One region of the Actinomadura vinacea genome, then DNA from elsewhere that is predicted to be linked to it. Evidence: predicted binding sites of a transcription regulator. Region 1 holds the regulator's gene; the other holds the start of a gene.
The links. Region 1 encodes HrcA, which represses chaperone genes, less so after heat shock. Its sites were predicted from a motif close to TTGGCACTCTCNNNNNGAGAGTGCCAA; they were not measured.
Positions count from the first base shown of each region.

Region 2: the regulator HrcA is predicted to act here: its motif matches at 6,879-6,905, upstream of groES (co-chaperone GroES).

Region 1 is NZ_BAAARW010000048.1:106,870-121,384, forward strand. It holds gene holA (DNA polymerase III subunit delta) at 1-696, shown strand, start outside; gene ABD340_RS46200 (SRPBCC family protein) at 708-1,124, opposite strand; gene ABD340_RS46205 (RNA 2'-phosphotransferase) at 1,141-1,686, opposite strand; gene rpsT (30S ribosomal protein S20) at 1,777-2,046, opposite strand; gene lepA (translation elongation factor 4) at 2,296-4,143, shown strand; gene ABD340_RS46220 (Uma2 family endonuclease) at 4,244-5,095, shown strand; gene ABD340_RS46225 (magnetosome magnetite crystal formation protein family) at 5,097-5,516, opposite strand; gene ABD340_RS46230 (hypothetical protein) at 5,668-7,068, opposite strand; gene ABD340_RS46235 (hypothetical protein) at 7,160-8,113, opposite strand; gene ABD340_RS46240 (hypothetical protein) at 8,245-8,706, shown strand; gene hemW (radical SAM family heme chaperone HemW) at 8,757-9,965, shown strand; gene ABD340_RS46250 (DUF4870 domain-containing protein) at 10,006-10,605, opposite strand; gene ABD340_RS46255 (DUF3097 domain-containing protein) at 10,677-11,546, opposite strand; gene hrcA (heat-inducible transcriptional repressor HrcA) at 11,685-12,698, shown strand; gene dnaJ (molecular chaperone DnaJ) at 12,699-13,835, shown strand; gene ABD340_RS46270 (16S rRNA (uracil(1498)-N(3))-methyltransferase) at 13,954-14,515, shown strand, end outside.
Region 2 is NZ_BAAARW010000038.1:78,490-93,004, reverse strand. It holds gene ABD340_RS40230 (GuaB3 family IMP dehydrogenase-related protein) at 1-423, opposite strand, end outside; gene guaB (IMP dehydrogenase) at 569-2,065, opposite strand; gene ABD340_RS40220 (DUF5319 domain-containing protein) at 2,429-2,818, shown strand; gene ABD340_RS40215 (hypothetical protein) at 2,851-3,651, opposite strand; gene ABD340_RS40210 (sigma-70 family RNA polymerase sigma factor) at 3,762-4,370, opposite strand; gene groL (chaperonin GroEL) at 4,718-6,343, opposite strand; gene groES (co-chaperone GroES) at 6,447-6,755, opposite strand; gene ABD340_RS40195 (class I SAM-dependent methyltransferase) at 6,976-8,211, shown strand; gene ABD340_RS40190 (coiled-coil domain-containing protein) at 8,655-9,854, shown strand; gene ABD340_RS40185 (phosphotransferase family protein) at 9,973-10,875, shown strand; gene ABD340_RS40180 (NADP-dependent oxidoreductase) at 10,900-11,658, opposite strand; gene ABD340_RS40175 (hypothetical protein) at 11,622-12,446, opposite strand; gene tsaD (tRNA (adenosine(37)-N6)-threonylcarbamoyltransferase complex transferase subunit TsaD) at 12,709-13,731, opposite strand; gene rimI (ribosomal protein S18-alanine N-acetyltransferase) at 13,728-14,189, opposite strand; gene tsaB (tRNA (adenosine(37)-N6)-threonylcarbamoyltransferase complex dimerization subunit type 1 TsaB) at 14,186-14,515, opposite strand, start outside.

The sequences.
Region 1 (14,515 bases):
GCGGACGACGTCGCACTGGTGGCCGTCCACCACGGCGGGGCCAAGGGGAAGGCGCTGGCCGACGGGCTGGCCAAGGGCGGGGCGCGCAAGGTGTCCTGTCCCAAGGTCACCAAGGTCGGCGACCGCGTCGACTTCGTGCGCGGCGAGATCCGGCGGGCCGGAGGGAAGATCTCGGCGGACGGGGCCCGGGGGCTGCTCGACGCGGTGGGGAACGACCTGCGGGAACTGGCAGGTGCCTGCAGCCAGCTGGTCGCCGACACCGGAGGGAAGATCGATGACGCGGCCGTCGCCCGGTACTACCGGGGACGCGCCGAGGTCAGCGGGTTCACCGTCGCGGACAAGGCCATCGAGGGGCAGCTCGCCGAAGCGCTCGAGCAGCTGCGCTGGGCATTGGCGACCGGTGTCGCGCCGGTGCTGATCGTCAGCGCTCTCGCCCAGGGCGTCAGGGGCCTCGCGAAGGTCGGCGGTGCCCCCCGCGGTGCTCGGGGCGCGGCCTTGGCCAAGGAGCTCGGCATGCCGCCGTGGAAGATCGAGCGCGTGCAGCGGCAGCTGAGGGGCTGGTCGGGCGATGGCGTGGCGCGCGCGCTCAGCGCCGTGGCCGAGGCGGACGCCCAGGTCAAGGGAGGCGCCGCCGACCCCGCCTACGCGCTGGAGAAGACGGTCGCCGACATAGTGGCCGCGCGCCGAATCCGCTGACCGCGCCGCCGTCAGGATTCGGAGGTCTTTTTGAGGCCCTCGGCTTCCATGGTCACGTAGCGGCGGGTCAGGCGGCCGTAGAGAAGGCCGATCAACGGGGCGCCGGCGCCTTTCTGGTCCAAGGTCAGGCGTGCGGAGACCTTGTCCGCGGACTCGGTGAGGATGTGGGCGCCGCTCGTCACGACGCCGGGGCTGCGGGATTCCCACGTGAACGCGCGGCCCGGTTCGAATTCGGTGACCGTCCAGACCGCGGCTGGGAGTTTCGGCTGGTGCACGCGGGCCTTCGAGCCTTTCCCGAACGGGCCGTCGTCCAGGCGCTCGGCCCGGGTGATCGAGGCCGTCATCCGCGGCCACCGTTCGATGTCGATGAGGTGGGCCCAGACGGTCTCGAGGGGAGCGTCGACGTCCACCGTGATCTCGAAGCGCATGGCGCGATCCGTTCGTTCAGAGAATGGTGATGAACTCTGGGGGGACGGCGTCGACGAGCCAGACCCCGTTGGCGCTGACGCGGAACTCGTGGCCCGCGGCCGTCATGCGCGCGGTTTGGACGCAGAGGATGACCGGGCGTCCGCGCCGCGAGCCCACGCGGGTGGCGGTCTCCTTGTCGGGGGAGAGGTGCACGGCGTGCCGCCTCATCGGGCGCAGGCCGTCCCGGCGGATGTCGGGCAGCGAACGGGCCACCGTGCCGTGGTAGAGGACGGGCGGTGGCTGCGTGACCGGCAGGCCGAGATCGATGGGGATCGAATGGCCCTGGCTGGCCCGGACGTGTTCACCGGTGTCGTCGAACGCGAAACGCTGCTTGTCGTTGGCCGCCACGACTTGGTCGAGCTCGTCCCGGGTGATGGGGAAACGGTGGTCGGCGGTGGCGCGCAGCAAGTCCTCGACCTTGGCCCAGCCGGCCGGATCGAGGGTGAGGCCGATCCGCTCGGGCTGGTGCCGCAGGTGCTTGGAAAGGTACTTGGAGATCTTCACCAAGCGGCGCTCGTCCATGGCGATCAACCGTAGCCAGAACGAGCCGCTGCGAACAGGGAATTTCGGGCCGGGTCGTCTGGCCCGGAGGCAGACGGCCCGGCCTTGCGGTCAGGCCGACTGGAGGGCGGCGGCGCGCTTGGCGATCGCCGACTTGCGGTTGGCCGCCTGGTTCTTGTGGATGACGCCCTTGCTGGCGGCCTTGTCGAGCTTGCGGGCGGCCTCGCGCTGGGCGACCACGGCCTTCTCGACGTCACCGGCCTCGGCGGCCTCGCGGAACTTGCGGATCGCCGTCTTCAGCTCGGACTTGACGGCCTTGTTGCGCAGGCGAGCCTTCTCGTTCTGCTTGTTGCGCTTGATCTGGGACTTGATGTTAGCCACGTCGTAGTGCCTCAGCCTTGGTTGCGATCCTCGCCTCCCGCACAGCGGGCAGGCTCCAACGTTCGATAGACGGGGCGACGGTGCCCCGAGGCACGACGGTACGCCACACGCAGTGGCACAGCTTACCAATCGCGGGGCACGGCCCCAAACCCGGCCGCGTTCGGAGCATCGGACGGGGCATGGGACCATGGGATACGGCTGACCATGCCATCGTTCCCTGTCCACCAGTGAGTTTGCGAACGGACCCCGGTGCCAGCGCCTGAGCCCAACAAGACCGATCCCGCGATCATTCGGAACTTCTGCATCATCGCGCACATCGACCATGGCAAGTCGACGCTCGCCGACCGGATGCTGCAGCTCACGGGGGTCGTCGAGGAGCGCCAGATGCGCGCGCAGTACCTCGACCGCATGGACATCGAGCGCGAGCGCGGCATCACGATCAAGAGCCAGGCGGTGCGGCTGCCCTGGACCGGCGCGGACGGCACCGACTACGTCCTGAACCTCATCGACACGCCCGGCCACGTCGACTTCTCCTACGAGGTGTCGCGGTCGCTGGCGGCGTGCGAGGGCGCGGTGCTGCTGGTGGACGCGGCCCAGGGCATCGAGGCGCAGACGCTGGCCAACCTCTACCTGGCGATCGAGGCCGATCTGCACCTGATCCCGGTGCTGAACAAGATCGACCTGCCCGCGGCGCAGCCGGACAAGTACGCCGAGGAGCTGGCCGGGATCATCGGCTGCGACCCGTCGGACGTGCTGCGCGTGTCCGGCAAGACCGGCGCGGGCGTCCCCGAGCTGCTCAACCGGATCGTGGAGACGGTGCCGGGCCCGGTCGGCGACCCCGACGGCCCCGCCCGGGCGCTGATCTTCGACTCGGTGTACGACACCTACCGGGGCGTGGTCACGTACGTGCGGATCGTGGACGGGCACCTGTCCCGGCGCGAGAAGAGCATGATGATGTCCACGGGCGCCGCGCACGAGACCCTGGAGGTCGGGGTGATCTCGCCCGAGCCCAAGCCGGTGGCCGGGCTGGGCGTCGGCGAGGTCGGCTACCTGATCACAGGGGTGAAGGACGTCCGGCAGGCGCGGGTCGGCGACACCGTGACCAGCGCCTCGCGGGGGGCGCCCGAGCCGCTGGGCGGCTACCAGGACCCGAAGCCGATGGTGTTCTCGGGCCTTTACCCGATGGACGGCGACCAGTACCCCGAGTTGCGCGACGCGCTGGACAAGCTGCGGCTGAACGACGCGGCGCTGATCTACGAGCCGGAGACCTCGGCGGCGCTGGGCTTCGGGTTCCGCTGCGGCTTCCTCGGGCTGCTGCACATGGAGATCGTCCGGGAGCGGCTGGAGCGCGAGTTCGGCCTGTCGCTGATCTCCACCGCGCCGAACGTGGTGTACCGGGTGATCATGGAGGACGGGACCGAGCACACCGTCACCAACCCGAGCGAGTTCCCCGAGGGCAAGATCGGCACGGTGTACGAGCCGGTGGTGCGGGCCACGCTGCTGTCCCCGAGCGAGCACATCGGCGCGATCATGGAGTTGTGCCAGGGGCGGCGGGGCGTGCTGCTGGGCATGGACTACCTGTCGGAGGACCGGGTCGAGATCCGCTACACGCTGCCGCTGGCGGAGATCATCTTCGATTTCTTCGACCAGCTGAAGTCGCGCACCCGCGGCTACGCCTCGCTGGACTACGAGCCCAGCGGCGAGCAGGAGGCCGACCTGGTGAAGGTCGACATCCTGCTGCAGGGCGAGTCGGTGGACGCCTTCAGCCAGATCGTGCACAAGGACAAGTCCCGCGAGTACGGGCTGATGATGACCTCCAAGCTCAAGGAACTGATTCCGCGGCAGCAGTACGAGGTGCCGATCCAGGCGGCGATCGGTGCCCGCATCATCGCCCGCGAGAACATCCGCGCCATCCGCAAGGACGTCCTGGCCAAGTGCTACGGCGGCGACATCTCCCGTAAGCGCAAGCTGCTGGAGAGGCAGAAGGAAGGCAAGAAGCGGATGAAGACGATCGGCCGTGTCGACGTCCCGCAGGAGGCCTTCGTCGCGGCCCTCTCCACGAGCGAGCCGTCCTCGTCGGACAAGGGCAAGAAGTAGCGGCCGGCTCGGCCGAGCCGGTACCGGCCGGGTGAAGCCGAGTCCTCCCGAATCGGCAAAACGGCGGTGACCTTGTGTCCTTGGGTGGACACTGGGTGTTGTGACTCACACGTTGCTGCACCAGGTTCTCGTCGCCGGCCTGGTGGTCCCGGTCGGGCTGGCGGCGAAGGCGGAGCAGCGGTCGGCGACGGGGGCCGTGGTCCGGTTCGAGGACGACACGCTGGTCCGCTGTGACCTGGTGGTCTACCGGAAGGGGCAGGCCGGGGCCGCGCCGGGTTCGGTGCTGGGCCCTCCGCTGCTGGCCGTCGAGGTGACGTCGGACGTCTCGCGCCCGGTCGATCTCGGCCCCAAGAAGAACCTGTACGAGCGGTACGGCGTGCCCTCGTACTGGGTGGTGGACGTCCGGGGCGACGAGCCCGAGCTGGTGGTGTACGGGCTGGGCGGCGACGGCCGGTACGCCGAGGAGGCCCGGGTGGCGTGGGGCGAGTCCTGCGCGCTGACCCGCCCGTTCCCGATCGAGCTCGTCCCCGACCAGATCTTCGCCCGGCTCCCGCGCCGGGTCGTCCCCAGGAGGATGATCGCTGTGCCCGACGAGGTGAGACCGCACGCGTCCGGTCCCGATCTGCCGGGCAGCGAGGAGCCGATCCTCATCGACGCCTTCGGGCGGCGGTGGCCGACCGGCGCGGAGAAGGTCGAGCTGTGGGACGGCTGCCCCGTCTTCTACGGCGCCTGGGACGACCGGGACGTGGAGATCGCGGCCCGCGCCTATCCGGGGCGCGTCGTGCGCCTCGACCAGGCCCCTGGGGAGCCGGGCACGATGACGATCCTGCCCGGCCCCGCGCGGCGGCCCGTCCTGGACGGGCGCGGCCTGGACGCGGAGGAGCCCTCCGTCCCCGAGGACCTCGTGTGCGGCTCCGTCGAGCGGCTTCCGGTCGAGGTCGAGGCGTCCTGACCTACCTGGTCTTGAACAGGGGCCAGGCCACCAGCGACGGGACCTGGCGGAACTCGCCCCGGTTGGCGGCCCTGGCGGCGAACACCAGGAAGAACATCACGACGGCGGTGAAGACCAGCGGCACCCAGATGAGCACCTCGAGGAGGAGCGACAGCAGGCCGCCGACGATCCAGACGGCGATCGCGGCCAGGCCCATGTTGATGCCCTGCGCGGCGTGGCGGCGGACGAAGGCGGAGCGGCCCTTGCCGAAGAAGACCACTGCCGGGGCGATCGCGCCGACCAGGAACTGGCCCAGGTAGGCCATCAGGGCCCAGGTCTTGTCGTCGTGGGTCACGTGGCCGGGGTACCCGGACATTCCTTGGGGCTGCTGCCAGCCGGGCTGCTGACCGTAGCCGGGCGACGGGGGAGGCCCGTAGGCCATGGCGCGTGTCCTCTCCGAGTCCGCTTGACGTCCTGCACGCTTTGGGCTCTGCGGTAGAGCTTTGGCGCAGTCTACGACTACTTGGACGCGCCCGGAGTTAGGCGGTTCCTATGGGTCTTGAACGGCTTGGTAACGATCGGTGCGCGGTGCCTCACGGCCCTCGCCAGAGGGGTGCCGTGGGGGACTGCGGGGTCAGGGTGACCGATCCGTTCCAGGTGATGGCCGACGCCTGGGGGAGGTAGGAGCGGCCTAGGAGGAACCCCCGGTGCAGTGTGGTGACCGTTGCGGGGGCGCCGTTGTCCCCCAGGCCGACGGGTTGGCGGATGGCCTCGATGGAGGCGATGTCCTGGACAGCGGTGCCCTCCGGCAGTTCGACCGTGGTGGCGGCCGGGCCGTCGCGCTCGATCGACCAGGTGCGTTCACCGTGGTCGGACCGGTAGAGACGGGACGTGTCCTTCTTCAGACGAACTCCCAGGGACACTCCTGGCGCGGAACCCCAACCTTGGGTCGGGCCGCCGGTCTTCTTGGCGAGTTCCACGAAGAGGTAGGTACGGGGGTCTCCGACCTCGCGGGTGGCCGGATCGGAGGTTTTCTCTAGGCGGCCCTCCCGCAACAGCTCTTGGGCCATGACGCGGTATGTCCAGGGCTCGCGGTCCATGACGACTTCGCGTGCGCGGTCGGTGGGACGTGTTCTGGACGCGTCCGGGAGGAACCGGAGAGGCGCGCCAGGCGATATGACATCGCACATGTTGTTGTTGGACGTGCAGGTCTGCAGCAGGGGATGGTCGCCCTCGTAGCGTCCGGTGAACTTCAGAGTCAGGTGCTGTGGCCCTTGGTACACGCCGCTGCCGTCGACCCTGCGCCCGGCCGCGTCCACCTCGACCCGGTAGACCCACTCCACGTCGGTGGTGCGGCCCCATCTGGCCATCAGGGCAGGTGTGTCGGTGCCGCCGTCCTCATTGCTCCACACCATGGAGTACTCCAGGACGCGGTGCCCCGGGGTGGTGGCGGGCCGCGATTCGTGCCACGCGACGAGAGGCGTGTCGGTGCGAACGTTCTGGTACGGGTCGCCGAACGGCCAACCGGTCCGGCCCACGACGATGGGGGCGTGCCGCAGGGCGACCTGGTCGGCCGTTGGCATCTGCACCTTCGGCCGTACGAGGTTGACGCGTCGTGCGGCGGGGGCGCTGGCGTTGAGGAAGCGCAGGGTCACCCGGTGGTTCCCCTGGCGTACGGGCCCGAGCCCCAGGGAACGCGGGGTCGGCTCGGCGGCGGGGACGACAAGGTCGGTGACGTGGCGGCCGTCCACCTCGATGGCCAGGACGGCCGATTCGGCGCCCTGACGGGCCCAGGAGACGCCGGGGGCGGACGCGGCGAACCGGATGACCGCCTCGCCGTCCCGGGCCGCCGTGAAGGTGATGGAGCGCGCGGGGCCGTTCCGTTCCACGACAAGGGTGTCAGAGGCCAGAGCCGGGGTGGGGGAGTGAGCGAGCAGGGGCGCGCCGCCGGCGGCGGCGAGCACGAAGGCGGTGTCACGCACACGGGCTCTCATGGGCGGCGAACCTAGAGAGCCAGGATTGCGTTCGGGTGACGAACGGGTCCCTCGTGGGTGTCGAGACCGTTGCCGCCGCCGGGCCGTCGCTCTAGCGGTTCAGGTACCAGGAGGCCAGGGCCGTGGGAAGGCCCAGGGAGGCGCCTGAGAAACGTCCGTGCGGACCTTCCGGCCTTGGCGCCGCCAGGCCGCTACGGCTCCTCCTGCGGTCGCTTGTGTGGTCTCGGGGGGTATCCGGGCGGTGGAGGGCCAGTCCCATGGCGGGGATGTGGAAGCCGTAGTGTCCCTTTGGGAGGACCTCGTGTCCGAGGTCGCGGAAGAGGGCGACGACGTCGTCGGCGGGTTCGTTCAGCAGGTCGATCCCGTCCAGCCGCAGGCGCAGCTCCGGGTTGCCGCCCCAGCCCTCGCCCCGGTGGCCGTAAATCTCGGCGATCCGTTCTGTGCCGTCTTCGCCGCGCAGGGTGGAGACGTTGAGACTGCCACGCCCGATGTGGACGCTCCGGTGGTCGGTGTAGCCGCAGAGGAACGAGGCGCGCGGCGGGGCGGTGCCGCAGCGTTCGGACACGGCCGCCAGGGTCGTCCAGGCGTCCGAGGCGACTGTGGAGAAGAAGAGGTGGGCGTCGGGCAGCAAGGCACCGCGTCCAGGTTCCAGGGTCACGACGAAGGGCGGCACCTTGCCCGGGAAACGCGCGGGGTCGGGCTCCCCAAGCGTCACGAGGCCTTCCCAGGTAATGGGCTCCTCCACGGCGAACCATGCGATTCGGGCCTCGGCACCCAGTTCGATGAAGGCCTGGTCCGTGAGCGCCCGTCCTATGTGGTCACGCAGGGCCTCTGCGGTTTCCTCGAGACGGCGACCCCACCAAGGGGGTTCGGGGTCACGGTTCTTCCGCCCTGGAGGCTGCCAGTGGACGCCCGGCCCGCCCAAGGGAAGGCTCTGCTCGTCGCCGTGCTGATCGATGACCGTGTAGCGCCAGCCGTCCGGCTCGCCGTGCAGCAGCACGCGGGTGGGCACTCGCCCGAACTTCACCGCCCCCTGATCAGCCACCCGGCGACCCTATCCGTCCAAAAGGCCTTAACGGTGCCAAGGCAAGTCGCGACACGGCGGGCGGTCGCTCAGCTCTCGGGGCCGGATGGATACGGTCGGGCGGTGGCCACTATGGTTCCGGAGGTTCGACCGTGACCCACGTCGAGCAGGTCCTGCGTTCTCCGAGGGAGCGGGCGACGGTGAACGGGGCCGTCCGCGCGTTGCGCTCGGCCGCCCCTCTCGGCTGGGCGCGGCTCGGGTTCGAGTTCCGCGCGACCGTGGGCATCGACACCGTCTCCTTCAAGGTGGTGAACGCCGGCGGTGAGGCCCGTGCCGCGATGCCGCCGGGCCGGGCCGTCGGGAAGATGGACGAGCTGCGCCGGGCCATGTACCGGCGAGGCAAGGGCGCCTGGTTCACCGCGCGGCTGGTGATCGAGCGCGACGGCCCGTTCAGCGCGGAGTTCGACTACAACGGCGAACCGGACTTCAGCCCGCCGCTGACCCCCGCCGCCTACGTCCAGGACCTGGAGCGCTTCCCGCGCTCGGACGAGCACATCCCCGGCTGGCTCCGCGACAAGCTGGACGCGGGAGCGCCGCGCTCGGAGCGGCCGTAGCCGGAGCGGCCGCGGTCAGAGCAGCACTGACGGCGCGGCAGACTTGAAGGGTGCCCTCGACCCTGCCTGACGGTGACCCGGTACCCGCCGACGGCGCGCTGCCCCGCAGCGCCCTGGACGGGCTGGGTGAGCGGCCGTTCGCCTTCTACGTGCACGTTCCGTTCTGTGTGACGCGGTGCGGCTACTGCGACTTCAACACCTACACCGCCACCGAGCTGGGGCCGGGGGCGAGCCGGGACTCCTACGCCGACACGGCCATCGAAGAGGTGAGGCTTGCCCGCCGTGTACTGGGCGAGGTGGACCTGCCCGTGGAGACGGTGTTCGTCGGCGGGGGCACCCCCACGCTGCTGCCGCCTGACGACCTGGGACGCATGCTCGGCGCCATCGACAAGGAGTTCGGCCTTGCGAAGGGGGCCGAGGTCACCACCGAGGCCAACCCGGAGTCGGTGGACGGCCGTTACCTTGCCCGCTTGCGGGAGGTCGGATTCACCCGTGTCTCCTACGGCATGCAAAGCGCGCGCGAGCACATCCTGGCCGTACTGGATCGCACCCACACTCCGGGCCGGATCCCGCAGGTCGTCGATTGGACCCGCAAGGCCGGCTTCGACCACATCAACCTGGACCTCATATACGGCACCCCGGGGGAGAGCAACGACGACTGGAGGGCGTCCCTGGAGGCCGCGTTGGCGGCAGGGCCCGACCACGTGTCGGCATACGCCCTCATCGTGGAAGAAGGGACGCGCCTGGCAGCGCAGGTGCGCCGAGGGGAACTCACCCCGCCCGACGATGACGCGATGGCCGACCGCTATCTCATGGCGGACGAACTGCTGGCCGCCCAAGGTCTGCGCTGGTACGAGATCTCCAACTGGGCCGCGAGCCCCGAAGCCGCCTGCCGCCACAACCTCCTCTACTGGACCGGGGCTGACTGGTGGGGCGTGGGCCCCGGCGCGCACAGCCACGTCGGCGGCACCCGCTGGTGGAACGTCAAGCACCCCGCGGCGTACGCCTCCCGGCTCGCCGAGCAGGTCACGCCCGCGCACGCCCGCGAGGTCCTGGACGACGACGACCGGCACATCGAACGCGTCATGCTGGAGCTGCGGCTCGCCGACGGCTGCCCGGCCGGGCTGTTGGACGACGCGGCGGTGCGGCGGGCGATCGCCGACGGCCTCGTCGAGCCGGGCCCCTTCGAACGGGGCCGCGCCGTCCTGACCCGGCGCGGCCGGCTACTGGCCGACGCGGTCGTCCGCGACCTCACCTGAGCCACGGGAGCCGGCCCCGGGCGACCCGGAGGAGCGGCGGTCACTTGATCATGGGCCAGGCCATGAAGGCCGGAAAGGTGTACCACTCGCCGCGGTTGCCCGCGACCGCGGCCAGGATGAGGAAGACGATCTCCGTCACGGCCAGTGCCAGCGTCGGGATGAGCCAGATTCCCAGCGTCACGAAGATCAGCACGATGTTGACGATCATGTAGACGCCCTGGCTGATCGCGAGGTTGAGGCCCTGGGCGCCGTGGTGGCGCAGGAACGCCGACTCGTCCTTCTTGATCAGGAAGACCAGGAGCGGGGCGATGAACCCCACCAGGAACTGGCCCAGATGACCCATCAGCGCCCAGGTGCGTTCGTCGGGGGTGGTGTACCCGTACCCGTAGCCCGCGGCTCCGTACGGCTGCATCTGGCCGCCGTAACCCTGCGCCGGCCCGTATCCGGGCACCTGCCCGTAGCCCGGTTGCCCGTAGCCCGGTTGCCCGTAGCCCTGCTGTCCCTGACCCTGCTGCCCGTAGCCCGGCTGCCCGTACCCGGGTGGCGGCCCATACCCGGGCTGAGGCTGCCCGTACGGATTCTGGCCCTGGCCTTGCTGCTGCTCCCCGTACCCTGGTTGTTCCGGCGGCCCATACGACATCGCGTGCTCCTCGAGGATTCGCTGGCGTAGGCGAACTGAAGGCGCGGGGGCAGTAGGGCTGGCGTCAGGAGCTAGGGCTCCGGGGTGGTGACGAAGTCGATGAGCTCCTCGACTCGGCCGAGGAGCGAGGGTTCCAGGTCGGTGTAGGTCGTGACGGATCCGAGGATCCGATTCCAGCCCGCACGCACATCCTCCCCCCAACCGAGTGCGCTGAGCACCCCGTCCTTCCAGGATACGCCGCGGGGCACGCGCGGCCAGGCCGCGATTCCGACCGCCGAAGGCTTCACGGCCTCCCAGATGTCGATGAAGGGGTGGCCCGTGATGAGCACATGCGGTGACGAGACCTGTGCGGCGATGCGGCTCTCCTTGGAGCCCTCCACCAGGTGGTCGACCAGCACCCCCAGGCGGCGGCCCGGGCCGGGCCCGAACTCGTCGACGATGGCCGGGAGGTCGTCCACGCCCTCCAGGTACTCCACGACGACGCCCTCCACGCGCAGGTCGTGGCCCCAGATCTTCTCGACGAGCTCGGCGTCGTGGACGCCCTCCACGTAGATGCGGCTCTCCTTGGCGACCTTGGCGCGCAGCCCCCGCACGGCGATCGATCCCGACGCCGAACGCGGCGCCCGCCCCGTCCCGGCGGAGCCGCCGGAGCCGGGCGTGCCGGAGCCGGGAGCGCCGCCGGTACCGGTGGGGCGCACCAGCGTCACCGGCCTGCCGTCGATCAGGAAGCCCGACTTGGTCAGCGGGAACACCCGCCGTTTCCCGAACCGGTCCTCAAGCGTCACGCCGAACTTGTCGCAGCCGATCACGGCGCCGCAGAATCCGCTGTCCGGATCCTCCGCCACCAGCCCGGCCTCGGCGGGGACCTCCGGGATGGTGCCTTTGCGAGGCCGCCGCCAGTCGCCCGCCAGAACGTCGTCGCCGTAGTCCTTGCTCTGCACGTTTGGGCACTCTAACGAGCCCGGACGGCCCCGGCATCCCCGATTGCCGCTCGCCCATCTCCGAATGCGGCTCGCCTGCCCGTACACTTGGCACTCGGAAGTATGGAGTGCCAGTGCGGGGGCAGGGGAGGTGACCACGTGCTCGACGACAGGAAACTCGCGGTCCTGCGGGCCATAGTCGAGGACTACGTGTCCACCAACGAGCCGGTCGGGTCCAAGGCCCTGGTCGAGGGGCACAACCTCGGCGTGTCCTCGGCGACGATCCGCAACGACATGGCGGTGCTGGAGGAGCAGGGGTACATCCACCAGCCGCACACCAGCGCGGGCCGCGTCCCGACCGACAAGGGCTACCGGCTGTTCGTCGACCGGCTGTCCACGATCAAGCCGCTGTCGGGCGCCGAGCGGCGCGCGATCGAGACCTTCCTCAGCGGCGCCTACGACCTCGACGCCGTGGTCGGGCGCACGGTCCGGCTGCTGGCCCAGCTCACCCGGCAGGTGGCGGTGGTCCAGTACCCCTCGCTCACCCGCTCGTCGGTCCGGCACGTGGAACTGGTCCCGGTCGCCGACCACCGGCTGCTGCTCGTCCTGATCACCAATACCGGCCGGGTCGAGCAGCGGGTGATCGAGACGCCGTCCCACCTGTCGGAGGAATCGATCGGGCACCTGCGGGCGTTGCTCAACACGTGCCTGGACGGGTGCGGGCTGGGCGAGGTGCCGAACGCGGTGGCCGACCTGCCGGACCGGGTGCACCCCGAGGACCGGCCGGTCACGGCGGCCGTGCTGTCGGTGCTGCTGGAGACGCTGGTGGAGAAGCACGATGAGAAAATCGTCTTCGCCGGCGCGGCCAACCTCGCGTCGGTGGACTTCTCGCAGGGCTTGCGCGAGGTGCTCGAGGCGCTGGAAGAGCAGGTGGTCCTCATGAGGCTGCTCGGGGAGACGGGCGACTCCTCTACAGTTACGGTGCGGATCGGCACCGAGAACCCCGACGAGGGGCTCCAATCCACATCGGTGGTCGTCGCCGATTACGGGGTCGGCGACATGACCCTGGCCCGGCTGGGAGTGCTCGGGCCGACACGCATGGACTACCCCGGCACGATGGGAGCGGTACGGGCAGTGGCACGCTACGTGGGACAGATCCTGGCGGGGTCGTAAGTGGCCAACGACTACTACGCGACCCTCGGCGTTCGCCGCGACGCCACCCCGGACGAGGTCAAGAAGGCCTACCGCCGGCTGGCCCGCGAGCTCCATCCGGACGTGAACCCGGACCCGGAGACCCAGGAGCGGTTCAAGGAGATCACCCAGGCCTACGAGGTGCTCTCCGACCCGAAGAAGCGCGAGATGTACGACCTGGGCGCCGACCCGTTCGCGCCCGCCGGCGCGGGTGCCGGCGCGGGGGGCTTCGGCGGTGCCGGGTTCCCGTTCAGCGACATCATGGACGCCTTCTTCGGCAGCGCCGCCTCGCGCGGCCCGCGCACCCGCGCCCGCCGCGGCCGCAATGCCACCCTCCGGGTCGAGCTCGACCTTTCCGAGACCGCGTTCGGCACCACCCGGGAGCTGTCCATCGACACCGCGGTGGCCTGCACGACCTGCAGCGGCTCCGGCTGCGCGCCCGGTACCCATCCGGAGACCTGCGACACCTGCCACGGGCGGGGCGAGGTCCAGCAGGTGCAGCGCTCCTTCCTCGGCCAGGTCATGACGGCCCGGCCGTGCCCGCAGTGCGGCGGCTTCGGCAGCGTGATCCGCACCCCGTGCCAGGAGTGCTCGGGGGACGGCCGGGTCCGCACCCGCCGCACCGTCAAGGTCAAGATCCCGGCGGGCGTGGAGAACGGCATCCACATCCAGCTGGCCGGCGAGGGCGAGGTCGGCCCGGGCGGCGGCCCGCCCGGCGACCTGTTCCTGGAGATCGTGGAGAAGCCGCACACGATCTTCGAGCGGGACGGCGACGACCTGCACTGCACGGTCGAGATCCCGATGACGGCCGCGGCGCTGGGCACCAACGTCACGGTCGAGACGCTGGACGGCGCCGAGGAGGTCGACATCAAGCCCGGCACCCAGTCCGGCCAGGTGATCAGGCTGTACGGGCGCGGCGTCCGGCACCTCAACGAGAGCGGCCGCGGCGACCTGCACATCCACGTCAACGTGGAGACCCCGGGCAAGCTCGACGAGGAGCAGGAGGAGCTCCTGCGCCGCCTGGCCGAGTTGCGCGGCGAGGAGCGCCCGCCCGGCAAGTTCGCCCCGGGGCAGCGCAACGTGTTCTCCCGCCTCAGGGACGTCTTCAACCAGCACTGAAGCGATGCCGTGGCGGCCTACAACGAGGGCCGCCACGGGACGCCGCCCCCGCCGCGACGGTGATCGCCGGCGCCGCGGCGGGCGCGACGCGTGTCGGATTCGTCCGGGGGGAGTGGTCATGAGTCCGCCGGTGTTCCTCGCCGAGACGGCGGGGCTCGAGGGCGAGAGGGTCGTCCTGGACGGCCCCGAGGGCCGGCACGCGGCCACCGTGAAGCGGCTGCGGCCAGGGGAGCGCGTCGACCTCACCGACGGCGCGGGCCTGCTGGCCGAGTGCGTCGTCGTGGCGGCCGACCGCGCCGCGCTGACCCTGGACGTGCTGGCCCGGCACCGGCATCCGGTCCCCGAGCCGCGCCTGGTGGTCGTCCAGGCCCTGCCGAAGGGCGAGCGGGGCGAGCTGGCCGTGGAGGCGATGACCGAGGCGGGCGTGGACGAGATCGTCCCGTGGGCGGCGGCCCGCTGCGTCACCCAGTGGCGTCCGGAACGGCGCGGGAAGGCGCTGGGGCGCTGGCGTTCGGCGGCTCGGGAGGCGGCCAAGCAGGCTCGTCGCAGCCGGCTGCCGGAGGTCTCGGACCTCGCCACGACCGCCCTGGTCGCCGAACGGCTGGCGGCCGCCGGCACGGCCCTGGTGCTGCACGAGGAGGCCGCGGGACCGCTGAGCGCGGTGCGGCCGCCGGCCACCG
Region 2 (14,515 bases), on a different contig from region 1:
CGGCGACAGCCGGGCCGCGACCGTCACCCCGGCCGCCCGGATCTCCTCGATCCGCCGCCCGATCAGCTCCTCCCTGATCGGCTGGGCGTAGATCTCCTGGAGCCGGCGGGTGGCGCGGACGTCGTCCAGCGCGGCGATCTCGGCCAGCAGCGAGTCGGGGTTGTCGTAGCGGGTCCACAGCCCTTCCAGGTCGAGCACCGCCAGCCCGCCCAGCCGCCCGACGGCGATCGCCATCTCCGGGCTGACCACGCTGTCCATCGGCGCCACGACCAGCGGCATCTCGAACCGGTAGGCGTCGATCTGCCAGGCGACGCTGACCTCCTCGGGGTCGCGGGTGCGGCGCGACGGGACGATCCCGATCTCGTCGAAGGCGTAGGCCCGGCGCCCGCTCTTCCCCCGGCCGATCTCAACCTCAGCAGCCACTGCGCTTCCTCTTTCCCGGCCCGACCTGAACGTGCGGGAATGTTCCCATCAGCGGAGAACAAGCCCCGGTGAGTTTACCCATCCCCGCAGGCCATCCCGTCCGCCCGGCCGCCCCTGAACCGGGGCCGGGAGCGGATCGGCGCGCTCAGCGGCCCTGGTAGTTCGGCGCCTCGACGGTCATCTGGATGTCGTGCGGGTGGCTCTCCTTCAGGCCGGCCGCGGTGATCTGCACCAGCTGGCCGCGCTCCTGGAGCTCGGGGACGGTGCGGGTGCCCGCGTACCACATCGACTGGTGCAGGCCGCCGACCAGCTGGTGCGCCACGTTCGCCAGCGGGCCCCGGTAGGGCACCTGGCCCTCCACGCCCTCGGGGATCAGCTTCTCCTCGCTGGACACGTCGGCCTGCGCGTACCGGTCCTTGGAGAACGAGCCGCCGCGCTCGCGGTTGCGCATCGCGCCCAGCGAGCCCATCCCCCGGTACGACTTGTACTGCTTGCCGTGGACAAAGATCAGCTCGCCGGGCGACTCCTCGATCCCGGCCAGCAGGCTGCCCAGCATCACCGTGTCGGCGCCGGCGACGATGGCCTTGGCGATGTCGCCCGAGTACTGCAGGCCGCCGTCGCCGATCACCGGGATGCCCGCCTCCCGGGCGGCCCGGGCCGCCTCGGAGATCGCGGTGATCTGCGGCACGCCGACGCCCGCGACCACCCGGGTGGTGCAGATCGAGCCGGGGCCGACCCCGACCTTGACGGCGTCCGCGCCCGCCTCGGCCAGCGCCTTGGCGCCCGCGTAGGTGGCCACGTTGCCGCCGACCACCTGAACCCCCGAGCCGGCCTTGATCGCGGCGATGGTGTCGGCGACGCCCTTGGAATGGCCGTGCGCGGTATCGACCATGATCACGTCGGTGCCCGCCTCGATCAGCGCCCGGGCGCGGTCGATCGCGTCCCCGCCGACGCCCACCGCCGCGGCCACCAGCAGCCGGCCGTCGGCGTCCTTGGTGGAGGCGGGGTACTGCTCGCTCTTGGTGAAGTCCTTGACCGTGATCAGCCCGCGCAGCCGGCCCTCGCCGTCCACCAGCGGCAGCTTCTCGATCTTGTTGCCGGCCAGCAGCGCGAAGGCGTCCTCGCGGGCGACCTCCACCGGGGCGGTGACCAGCGGCATCGGGGTCATGACCTCGCGCACCGGGCGGGACAGATCCGACTCGAACCGCATGTCGCGGTTGGTGACGATGCCGACCAGCACGCCGCGGACGTCGGTGACCGGCACGCCGGAGATCCGGTAGCGGGCGCACAGCTCCTCGACGTCGGCCAGCGTCGCGTCGGGCAGGCAGGTCACCGGATTGGTGATCATCCCGGCCTCGGAGCGCTTCACCCGGTCGGCCTCGGCGGCCTGCTCCTCCACCGGCAGGTTGCGGTGCAGCACGCCGATGCCGCCCTGGCGGGCCATCGCGACCGCGGTACGGGCCTCGGTGACGGTGTCCATGGCCGCCGACACCAGCGGGATGCGCAGGTTGATCTCGCGGGTCAGCCGGGTGGTGGTGTCGGCCTCGCCCGGCTGCAGGTCCGAATAGCCCGGAAGCAGCAGCACGTCGTCGAAGGTCAGGCCCTGCGGGATGATCCTGGCGGGCTCGGCGGCGGGATTCATGACTACCTTCCCCTGCCGGCATCGGCATCAGCGTCGCCGGCGTTCGGTGTGCGGGTGTACGGCCAGGTCACGACGGCCTTGTTCCATGGTAGGACCTGGCCCGCCGCCCGTACCGCGCTTCGCGGTCCGCGGTGCGTGGTCTTGGTGACATCCCGCAACGCGCTTCTTTACCCCGGCATTCCCGGAGCCTGCCGAACCATTCCCCGCCGGACTCCGGGGCCGCGGGGCCTCCCGGCGGAGCGCGCCACGCCCGGCCGTCCCGGCGTGTCGGCGCTCCGGGACGCCGGTCGGCAAGAGGACGTTTCGCGTCCAGATGAAATCGGGGGGTGCACCGGACGGGGGGCGTGGCAGTAGCGTGGAGGGGTGCACGACGATGCCCCGCTCGACCCATTCGCCGGCGACCCGGAAGACCCGGCCGCCTCGCTAGGCGACCCGGGCGAGGAGGTCGCTCCGCTCAGCGTGGCCGAGCGCGAGGACGTGCTGGCCGACCTCGCCGATCTGGAGGTCTTTCGCGCCCTGCTGGAACCGCTGGGCGTGCGCGGCCTCACGGTCGACTGCGGCGACTGCGGCAAGCCGCACTACATCGACTGGGACCTCCTGCACGGCAACCTGCGTCACCTGCTCGACCAGGGCCTGCCGCGGGTGCACGAGCCCGCGCTGTCCCCCGATCCCGTCGACTACGTCAGCTGGGAGTACGCCCGCGGCTACGTCGACGGTGTGATCGACAGCGAGGAAGGCCGCGACACGCCCTGAGCCCCCTGGCGCCGGGTGCCCGGGGGCCGGTCTCAGCCGCGGCCGTCGAGATCGAAGCCCATCCGCCGGAAGTGCTCGCGCATCTCGTCCAGGCGCTGCTGCGTCCGGTCCGGGCCTTCCGTGGCGTCGGCCGAGGGCTCCTGCTCCGGCACGCCGGCAGGAGGCTGCCGGCCGTCCGGTCCCTGCGTGCCGTCCGGTCCCTGCCAGCCGCCCGTTCCGGCCGTTCCGGTCGCGCGCGGGCGCGGGACGGGGGCAAGGGTGGGCAGGTCCTTGGTCCGCTCCTTCGCCCGGACGGCCGCGGCACGGCGCCGCCGCTCCTCGTCCCCGCCGGCCTGCGCGGGGACGCGCGGCACCGGCCCGGCGACGGTCACCGGGACGAGCGGCGCGGGCCTGGCCGGCCTCTCGGCCTCGGCGGCCTCGGGACCGCTCTTGGCGGCGTCCTTGCCGGCCTCCTTGCCGGCGTCCTTGGCGCTGCCGACCGAACCCGGCCCCAGCGCGGAGTGCTCGACCGCCCCGCCGCCCGCCGCCGCGACCCCGGTGCTGGCCAGCACCGCCCCGGCCACGCCGAGGGCGACGATCGTCCGGGGGCCGCGGCGGCGCGGGCCGGAGGGCGGCTTGGGGCGGTCCCCCTCGGCGCCCTGGCCGTCGGCCGACGGCGGCTGCGCCTGGTGCGCGGGCGCCTGCTCGTCCACGTCGCTGATCAGGGCCCGCAGCAGCCGCACGGCGGGATCGTCGGGCTCGCCCGCGCGCCGTCCGCCCAGCGCGTCGATGATGGCGTCGGTGCGGCGGACCGCACCGAGATCGGCCGTGGGCGGCACCGCGCCGGTCATCATGGAGACACCGGGGGCCGGGGCCGCGGCCTGGGAAAAGGGGGCACCGTGGGTCGGAGGTGCGGGGGGTCTGACCGACTCGTCCGGATCCGGGGCGCCCTGGCTCCGTTCCGTCAAGCGATCGACTCCTCTCTGGCCATCGCCCGGAGGCGGGCCAGCGCCCGGTGCTGCGCGACGCGCACCGCTCCCGCGGACATGCCCAGTACATTACCGGTCTCCTCGGCGGAGAGACCCGCGACCACCCTCAGCAGCACCAGCTCGCGCTGGTTCTCGGGCAGCCGGGTCAGCAGGTCCCGGGCGCGCTGCGCCTCGATGTAGCGCACCACGGTCTCCTCCGGGCCGGGCCGGTCGTCCGGCCCGTCGGGGAGATCCTCGGTCGGGACGGCCGCCCGGACCGCGCTGCGCAGCGCGTCGGCGATCTTGTGCGCGGCGATGCCGAAGACGAAGGAGGCGAACGGCCGTCCCATGTCGCGGTAGCGGGGCAGCGCCGACAGCACCGCGATGCAGACCTCCTGCGCCACGTCGTCGGCGATGTGGTACTGCCCAGACACCCGGCCGAGCCGGGCCCGGCAGTACCGGACGACCATCGGCCGGACATGCGCGATCAGCACCTCGATGGCGCCGGGATCGCCCTGGACGGCGAGTGTCGTGAGCTCCTTGAGGTCGCCTTCGTCGGCTCTGGCCGGGCGCGCCGCCCGCGTCCCGCGGGCGGTGTCGCGCAGCGTCGGAGGGGCCGGACCCTCCGAGGGCTCGACAGCGTGCGCGGTCGTGGTCCCTACGAAGAATCCCTCGGTCACGTTGAGCATGATGCCCAGCGCACTCGGGCGTGTCTCCACTGTCGAAGACAACGGAATGGTCACAGTGTGGGGACGGAAGCCCAGATACTACGCATCGCGGTCGGACGACTCCACACCGTGCGAGATTCGTAGCCCAGAAAGACCGATTCGTTACTTTCCGTGTTGCCCGCAGCCGAAAGGAAGGCCCCGGTCCGCACTGGAACGCACGGACCGGGGCCTCCCCCGCACGATCGTCGCGCGCGGCGCGCGCCGCGGCTCGGTCGGCTGCTCGGTCAGTGGCCGTGGCCGTGACCGTGGCCGTGACCGCCGGCGGGCTCCTCGGCCTCCTCCGGCTTCTCGACCACCAGGGCCTCGGTCGAGAGCAGCATGCCCGCGATCGAGGCGGCGTTGGTGACCGCGCTGCGGGTCACCTTCACCGGGTCGATGACGCCCTGCGCGATCAGGTCGCCGTACTCGCCGGTGGCGGCGTTGTAGCCGTGCCCGGCGTCGAGCTCGCGGACCTTGGAGACCACCACGTAGCCCTCCTGGCCGGCGTTCTCGGAGATCCAGCGGAGCGGCTCCACCAGCGCGCGGCGGACCGCCTCGGCACCGGTGGCCTCGTCGCCCGACAGCCCGAGGGCGTCGAAGTTCCCGCCGGCCACGTGCACCAGCGCGCTGCCGCCGCCGGAGACGATGCCCTCCTCGATCGCCGCGCGGGTCGCCGAGATGGCGTCCTCCAGGCGGTGCTTCTTCTCCTTCAGCTCGACCTCGGTGGCCGCGCCGACCCGCAGCACGCAGACGCCGCCGGCCAGCTTGGCCAGCCGCTCCTGCAGCTTCTCGCGGTCCCAGTCGGAGTCGCTGTTCTCGATCTCGACCTTGATCTGGCCGACCCGGGCCGCGATCTCCTTCTGGTCACCGGCGCCGTCCACGAGCGTGGTGGCGTCCTTGGTGACGGTGATCCGGCGGGCCCGGCCGAGCTCCTCCAGGCCGATGCCGTCGAGCTTGAGCCCGATGGCCTCGCTGACGACCTGGCCGCCGGTCAGGGTGGCCATGTCGCCCAGCATCGCCTTGCGGCGGTCGCCGAAGCCGGGGGCCTTGACCGCGACCGAGGTGAAGGTGCCGCGGATCTTGTTGGCCACCAGCAGCGCCAGCGCCTCGCCCTCGACGTCCTCGGCCACCACCAGCAGCGGCTTCTTGGTCTGGGCGACCTTCTCGGCCAGCGGCAGGAACTCCTGCACGTTGGAGATCTTGCCGTCCACGATCAGCACGTAGGCGTCCTCCAGGACGGCCTCCATGCGCTCGGGGTCGGTGACCATGTGCGGCGACAGGTAGCCCTTGTCGAACTGCAGGCCCTCGGTGAACTCCAGCTCCAGGCCGAAGGTGTGGGCCTCCTCGACGGTGATCACGCCGTCCTTGCCGACCTTGTCGAACGCCTCCGCGATCAGGTCGCCGATCTGGGCGTCCTGCGCGGAGATCGTCGCGACGTGCGCGATCTCGCCCTTCTCGCCGACCTCGCGGGCCGACTTCAGGAGCTGGTCGGACACGTACTGCGCGGCCGCGTCGATGCCCCGCTTGAGGGACAGCGGCGAGGCGCCGGCGGCCACGTTGCGCAGGCCCTCGCGGACCATCGCCTGGGCCAGCACGGTGGCGGTGGTGGTGCCGTCACCGGCGATGTCGTTGGTCTTGGTCGCCACTTCCTTGGCGAGCTGGGCCCCCAGGTTCTCGTAGGGGTCCTCCAGCTCCACCTCGCGGGCGATGGTCACGCCGTCGTTGGTGATCGTCGGCGCGCCGAACTTCTTGTCGATGACGACGTTGCGGCCGCGCGGGCCGATCGTCACCTTGACGGCGTCAGCGAGAGCGTTGACGCCGCGCTCAAGCGCCCGGCGCGCGTCCTCGTCGAACTCCAGGATCTTCGCCATGCGGGAAACTCCACTCCCTATACGTACGGCACCGGACGCGAGCCGCCCCGGCCTTGCCCCTGCTAGCGGGCCGGACCGGGGCGGTGCATCACGTTCGCGGTGATTACTTCTCGATGACCGCGAGCACGTCGCGGGCCGAGAGGACGAGGTACTCCTCGTTGTTGTACTTGACCTCGGTGCCGCCGTACTTGCTGTAGAGCACCACGTCGCCCACGCTCACGTCGAGCGGCACACGGTCGCCCTTGTCGTCGACGCGACCCGGGCCCACGGCCAGGACGGTCCCCTCCTGGGGCTTCTCCTTGGCCGTGTCGGGAATGACCAGGCCCGACGCGGTGGTGGTCTCGGCCTCAAGCGGCTGGACGACGATGCGGTCCTCGAGCGGCTTGAGAACAACCTTGGTGGCGGTCGTCACGATCTGACCTCCCCTTCGATTGGTCCTCGGCCGGCCATGGTGGGCCGACCGGCACATGTGACAGAAGAGGCGACCCTGGACCGGCCTGTCGTCGCGGGTGCCAGACCGACCTTGTCGCTGTGGTTGGCACTCTCACATCGAGAGTGCCAGTCATGGAGACTATTCCGTGACCCGTTGCCCGTCAACACGGACACCCCGGGCCACCGCTAACGTCCAGCCTATGGACCTCCAGGCGTTCATTGACCTGCTGACTCCCGCGGGCCAGGCCGTGCTCGGCGCGGCCGCCCGCTCGGACCTGTCCGAGAGCGGCCTGCTGGCCACCGCCACGCGGCTGCGCGAGGAGCATCCGGCCGGCCTGGTGCCCGCCGCGCTGACGCAGGCGCGGCTGCGGGCGCGCGCCCGCGCCAAGTTCGGCGCGGACGCCGACCGCATGTACTTCACCCAGGCCGGGCTGGAGCAGGCCACCCGGGCCGTCGTCGCGGCCCACCGGGCCCGCCGCTTCGCCGGATCTTCGTCCGATGTTCATCCGGTCCTCGACCTCGGCTGCGGCATCGGCGCCGACCTGATCGCCCGGGCGCGGGCGGGCGTCCCCGGCGAGGGCGTCGAGCTGGACCCGCTGACCGCCGAGGTGGCGCGGGCCAACCTGGCGGCGCTCGGCCTGGCCGGGAAGGCAACTGTGCGGCGGGGCGACGCGCTCGACGCCGACCCCGCCGGGTACGGGGCGGTCTTCGCCGATCCCGGCCGCCGCACCGTCCGGGGCCGCGTCTTCGACCCCCGCTCGTACGAGCCGCCCCTGGACCGGGTGATGGACCTGGCCGCCCGCGCCCCGGCGGCCTGCGTCAAGGTGGCGCCCGGCATCCCGTACGAGGCCGTCTGGGACGGCGGCACCGGCGCGCCCCTCGCCGGCGTCCCGGTGGAGGCCGAGTGGATCTCGGTGGCGGGCGAGGTGAAGGAGGCCGCGCTCTGGCTGGGCGGGCTGGCCGGGGACGCCCGGCGCCGCGCCACCCTCCTCACCTCCGCGGGCGAAACGATCACGCTGACCCCGGCGCCCGAACCGGCCGAGCCGCCCGTCCGCCCCTGGGGGCGCTTCCTGTACGAGCCCGACGGCGCGGTCATCCGCGCCCACCTGGTCGCCGAGGCGGCCGGCGAGGTCGGCGGCTGGCTCGCCGACCCCCGGATCGCCTACATCACCTCCGACACGCGGGCCGCGACCCCGTTCGCCGCCGGCTACGAGATCGAGGACGTGCTGCCCTTCTCGGTGAAGCGGCTGCGCGCCGAGCTGCGGCGGCGCGGCACCGGCATCCTCACGATCAAGAAGCGCGGCTCGGCCGTCGACATCGACCGGCTCCGGCGCGACCTGGGCTTCGGCCGCCGGAAGGAGGGCGGCGAGCTCACCCTCGTGCTGACCCGGGTCGGCCGCGATCCGATCGCGCTACTGGCGACACCGGTGCGCTGAAGGCCAGTCCGGCGCGCTGTCGATCACAATTCCGCACCGAAGATCTTCGTCCGGAGAAGAACGCCAAGCGCCATACCACAGCTGAGCAAATCATCAGCACTTCGCGGTATTGCCCGGCCGGGCCGGAAACAACCGCCGGAACGACCGAATAGAAGATCGCATTGCCGGGCCTTCCGGGCTCCGGACGAGCCGTCCCGGCCCGCGCGGGGCCCTTATCCGTGGCCACATCGGCGCCCCGTTCACCCCCTTCTCCTGATTTTCCCGAGGATTTGGACAATATCCGACTGGGGAGAATCGTCCAAACCCCGATGACAAGGGTCGGACACAGAACTCGCAATGTCCACGTCCCCCGTTATCCGGACCCGCCGAACGCACTACAGTTGGCGGCTCAGGATTTCATTGCCGTGCGCCATTTATCCGCGCCGGCACACGAAGGAGCAGCTGTGGAAACGAATCACAACTTCCTGCAGACGGGAGGTCAGCCGGTTTCGGATCGGATGAGGGAGCTGCTCGCCCGGGCGGCGCAGGACCACGTCTACGAGCAGCGCTCCCAGGGCCAGATCCTGGACGAGATACGCCAGCGGCTGGAAGGCATGGAGTGGCTGCTCCGCGAGGTGCGGGAAGGCGGCCTGGGCGGCCTCACCGGACAGCTTGACGGCGTCCGCGGCCAGGTCGAGGAGCTGTTCGGCCGACCCCCTGAGTGGGCCGAAGGGCTGGCCGAGCACATCGAGTCGGTCGGTGAGCGGGTCAAGCCGGTCTCCGAACTGCCGGCGCTGTGGGCCGACGTCGGGGTGGTGGCGGAGAACGTCGACGAGGGCCTCACCCGCATCCAGACCATGATCGACACCTCCCGGGAGGTCACCGACGCGGCGCAGCGCGCGGATCGCCGCCTGGACGAGGTGGCCAAGCGGCTGGACCGCCTCCAGGGCAGCATGGAGGCCGCCTCGGTCCGCTTCAACCGGCTCGACAAGTCGCTGGCCGAGATGGGACACCGGGCCGAGCTGCTGGAGCACTCGATCAACGGCGTCACCACCCGGGTCGACCAGTCGCTGGGCGAGATGGCCGAGCGGGTGGAGCAGGGCCTGGAGGCCGTCAACGGCCGGGTGGAGGGCGTCGGCGGCCGCCTGGACGGGCTCGACGGCCGCCTCGAGGGCTTGTCGGGCAAGCTGGACGGCCGGCTGGACTCGCTGCACACCATGATCACCGAGCTGGTGCAGCGCCCCGTGTACGACCAGGGCCACCGCTTCGACGCCCTGGAGAAGCGGCTGGCCGACGCCGTGGACCCGCTGATCGACGAGCTGCGCGCCCGCCCGGACCGCGCCGAGATCGAGGCCACCATGGAGCAGCTCGCCAAGACCGCGCACGAGGAGTTCACCCGGCAGGCCGACGACGTCTCCCGGCGGATCGACGACATCGAGGCCGGCGTCGTCAAGCAGGTCGGCGTCATCCACGACGACGTCAACCGCAGGGTAGGCGTCGTCCAGGACGAGGTGGGCCGCCGCGCCGAGACCGTGCAGGAGGCGGTGACCAAGCAGGTCACCACCGTCCACGAGGACGTCCTCAAGCGCCTTTCCACGCTGGAGGAGACCATGCTCGCCCTGGCCGAGGCCCTGCTCCGTCCCCGCCGCGACGGCAAGGACTGACGCACCCCGGGGCCGGCCGGGGCACCGGCCGGCCCGCACATTGTGACGTGCACTTTGTTACGTTCCGTCTTCGCAAAATCACTGCCAATACCCACCGGCATCCGTTTTCATGGAACTCGTGACCCACGCATCGGCTCCCTGCCTCCAGACCGGCTCCCCGCCCAGCCGCGCCACCCTGCGCTGGGTGGAGGACTGCCTCGGCCAGGGCGCCGAGGTGCGGATGGTCCGCCCGCTCGCCGGCGGTTCGGCGCACGCCAACCACGCCCTGCTGGTGGAGAGCCGCTCCGGTTCCGCGCACCGGCTCGTCCTGCGCCGCTGGGCGGCCGCCGCGCCCCGCCAGGCCGACTTCTCCCCCGAACGCGAGATCGCGGCGCTGGCACTGCTGGCGGGCTGCCAGCTCCCCACACCGTCGCTGGTCGCCGCCGACCCCGCCGGAGCCTACTGCGACGCACCCGCACTCCTGATCACCCGCCTGGTCGGCCACCCACCCCGCCCCGCCCCGGACGACCTGCCCGAATACCTCATCCAGCTGGCCGCCGCGCTGCTGTCGGTGCACGCCCTGGGCGGCGCGTCCACGATGCCGCCGTACGTGCCGTACAACCACCTGGACCAGCGCGCCGCCCCGAGGCACGCCCTACGCCCCGAACTGTGGGAACGGGCCTTCGAGGTAGCCGCAGGCCCCTGGCCGGACGCGCCGTCCCGGTTCATCCACCGCGACTACCACCCCGACAACACCCTGTGGTCGTACGGCAGGCTGACCGGCGTCGTCGACTGGTCCGACGCCTCCTACGGCCCGATCGCCGTAGACATCGCACACATGCGCCTGAACGTGGCACTGCGCTACGGCCCCGCCGCCGCCGAACGCTTCACCTCAGCCTTCGACCAGGTCTCCGGCGGCTACCCACACGACCCGTACTGGGACGTCCGCTGCGTCCTGGACCTGCTCCCAGAAAACGGCACCCGCACCCTAGACGAGCCCACCGTCCCCCTATTGGAGGACTACCTGGCCGCTCTCTTGTAATGGTGGAGGGGCTGCTGTCCCCCTTCAGGGCGTAAGGGTGATCTTTCCTCGGGTCTGGCCGTTCTCACTTCTGCGGTGGATCGAGGCTAGTTCTGTCAGCGGGTGGGATTCGGCGATGTCGACGGTCAGGTCGCCGGCGTCGACCAGGGAGACGAGCCGCGCGAGCTGGGAGGGGTCGTTGCTGGCCACGAAATGCGCGCCGCCGGGTAGCGGCGTGGTGACGGACACCGCCGTACCGCCCGGCCGCAGGAGTGACACCAGTCCGGCAGCGGCATCCGCGGCGAGAGGGACGAGGTTGAGCACGATGTCCACCCCGCCCGGCAGGGGCTCGGCGGTGTAGTCGACGATCTGGTCGGCGCCGGAGGCGCGGACCGCGGCGGCGCTGCGAGGGCCTGCTGTGGCGATCACGGTGGCGCCCGCGCGTTTGGCCAGCTGGACGGCGAATCCGCCGACCCCTCCGCCGGCCCCGTTGACCAGCACGCGCCGGCCTTCGGTCACCTCCGCGTGCTCGAACACCGCCTGCCAGGCGGTCAGCCCGGCGACGGGGAGCGCCGCGGCATCGGCGAGCGGGATGGTGCGCGGAGCCGCGACCAGGACGTCCACCGGGGCGGTCGCGTATTCGGCGGTGGCCCCGCTGCCTCCGTCCAGACGGCCGACCACTCGGTCGCCCACGGCCCTCCCGGTCACCCCAGGGCCGAGGGACACGATCGTGCCGGAAACGTCCACACCCAGGGTGCACGGCAACGTTACCGGCAGCACATCCTGCAGCAGCCCCAGACGCACCCCCACCTCCGACGGGTTGAACGAGGTCGCGGCGACGCGGATAAGCACCTCGCCGGGGCCGGGCGACGGCAGCGGCACCTCCTCGTGGCGGATGACCTCGGGACCTCCATAGGAGTGGATGCGCGCAGCCCGCGGAAGGCGTGTGCGTGCACGACAACCTCGGCTTGGGCGGCGGTATGCCCGCCGGCGATCAAACGGATGATCAGGCACGCGGGATCGATCCAGCCGGCGCCCCTGGTCGGCCACGCCCAGTCGATCAGCAACGCGCGGCCGTCGCTGATCAAGACGTTCACGGGGTTGTAGTCGGTGTGGAGCAGTCGATCGCCTTCGAAGAGCCGGACGTACGCGGGATCGGAGACATAGGACTCCCATCGCTGCTCGGCGAGCTTCACAGGAAGGTCTGGACACGGGACCTTGCCCAGGTCGGCCATGGTCGAGACCAAGAGCGGCAGGTCGGCCGATCCGGGCGTGTAGTCGGCGTGACGTCCGTCGACGACCTCGAACCCCAACAGGTCCCATTCGTCCTCGACCCGCCACAGCAGGCGGGGTGACAGGTGGCTGATCGCAGAGTTGATCGCGGCTTCTCGGTCTTGTGTCCACCGGCGGGGATAGTCACGGTGGAGTCCCTTGACGAAGACGCGTCCGGTCTCGGTGGTCAAGATCGCGGCGATTGCCGAGTTCAGGCCCTCGGAGACCGTTTCGGTCGAGTACACGGTGCCGGTCTTGGTCTCCACCTCCCACCGTGCCCGCGCCGGTAGGTCTTCCCAATGGATGCGTTCGACGGCCATCCGATCCCTCTTCCCCCATCAGCAAGGACCGCCCCCAACGGTAGGGGACGGTCCTGCGGTTTTCCTGTCGAGATCCGTAACGGCGGACACGACCGCTGACGGCCACCCCAGCCCGTCAGTAATGGGTGCAAGGGGGCGGAGCCCTCAGCCGGGGGGTGCGGGGGGCGGAGCCCCCTGCCAAGGGGCGGGTGCCTCCGGAGCGAGCGCCAGCGAGCGTAGGAGGTGCGCGTCCCGGGGTGGGGTCTGGGGGGCGCTCCCAGAATTACAGCGGCAGGCTTGAGTCTGCTGGTAGGTCCAGCTCTGAGGGTGGTCTGCCTGCGGCTAGGAGTTCGGAGCCCAGGGCGGCGATCATGGCGCCGTTGTCGGTGCAGAGCTTGGGGCGGGGGACGCGAAGGCGTATGCCTGCGGCGTCGCAGCGTTCCTTGGCCAGGGCGCGCAGGCGGGAGTTGGCGGCTACGCCGCCGCCGATCAGGAGGTCTTTGACGCCGTTGGCGTGGCAGACCTTGATGGCCTTGTGGGTGAGGACGTCGACGACGGCTTCCTGGAAGGAGGCGGCGACGTCGGCTACGGGGACGGGTTCGCCGGCGCGTTCCTTGGCCTCGACCCAGCGGGCGACGGCGGTCTTGAGGCCGGAGAAGGAGAAGTCGTAGGTGCCGTCGTCGAACTTGCCGCGAGGGAAGCCGATGGCGGCGGGGTCGCCGTCGCGGGCGCGGCGGTCGATGACGGGGCCGCCGGGGAAGCCGAGGTCGAGGACGCGGGCGACCTTGTCGAAGGCCTCGCCGGCGGCGTCGTCGACGGTGGTGCCCAGGGAGCGGACGTCGCCGGTGATGTCGGGGACGAGCAGCAGCGAGGAGTGCCCGCCGGAGACGAGCATGGCGACGCAGGGTTTGGGCAGCGGGCCGTGTTCGAGCTGGTCGACGGCGACGTGGGCGGCGAGGTGGTTGACGCCGTACAGCGGTTTGCCGAGGGAGAGCGCGTAGGCCTTGGCGGCGGCGACGCCGACCATGAGGGCGCCGGGGAGGCCGGGGCCGGCGGTGACGGCGAAGGCGTCGATGTCGCCGAACGCGGCGCCGGCGTCGGCGAGGGCGCGTTCGACGGTGGGCGTCATGGCCTCCAGGTGGGCGCGGGAGGCGACCTCGGGGACGACGCCGCCGAACCTGGCGTGTTCGTCGACGCTGGAGGCGATGGCGTCGGCGAGCAGGGTGTGGCCGCGGACGATGCCGACGCCGGTCTCGTCGCAGGAGGTCTCGATCCCCAGGACGAGGGGTTCGGAGTCTCTGATCATGATTCCTCCCGCTTGCGGCGCATCACGATGGCGTCGACGCCGGACGGCTGGTAGTAGCGCTTTCGGATGCCTACCCGTTCGAAGCCGAAGCGTTCGTAGAGGTGGCGGGCGCGGTCGTTGTCGGCGCGGACTTCCAGGAAGACCTCGTGGCTGCCGCGCCGTCCGGCCTCGTCGAGGAGTTCGGTGAGCAGGGCGGCGCCGACGCCGGTGCCCTGCCGGTGGGGCTGGACGCCGATGGTCTGCACGTCGGCCTGCCCGCCCGCGGCGGCGAGGCCGGCGTAGCCGACGAGGCCGCCGCCGGGGTCTTCGGCGACGACGTAGTGGCGGGTGCGGGGCTGGTCGGACAGTTCGCCAAGGAGCATCTCCTCCGTCCAGGCGTCCTCGGGGAAGAGGGTCCGCTCCAGTTGGAGGACGGCGGGCAGGTCGTCGGCGGTCATCGGCCGGAGGACCGCGCTCATCGCGGGGTCACCTTCTTGCGCGGGCCGGGCTCTCTGGCGTCGGGACGGCGCAGGTAGAGGGGTTCGGGCGGCAGTAGTTCGGGGCCGGGGGCGCCGGAGAGGCGGGCGACGACGAGTTCGGCGAGGGCGCCGGCGGAGGGGAGCAGCGGTTCGGGCTCGTGGTCGGGACGGCCGAGGACGTCGGGGTAGAGCGCGACGCCCTCGCCGATGACGGGGAGGTCGTCGGGGACCTCGGCGGGCGGGGTGACGGAGGGGCCGTCGGATCGTTGGCGGGCCGTTTCGTAGCGGGCCCAGTAGACCTCTTTGCGGCGGGCGTCGGTGGCGAC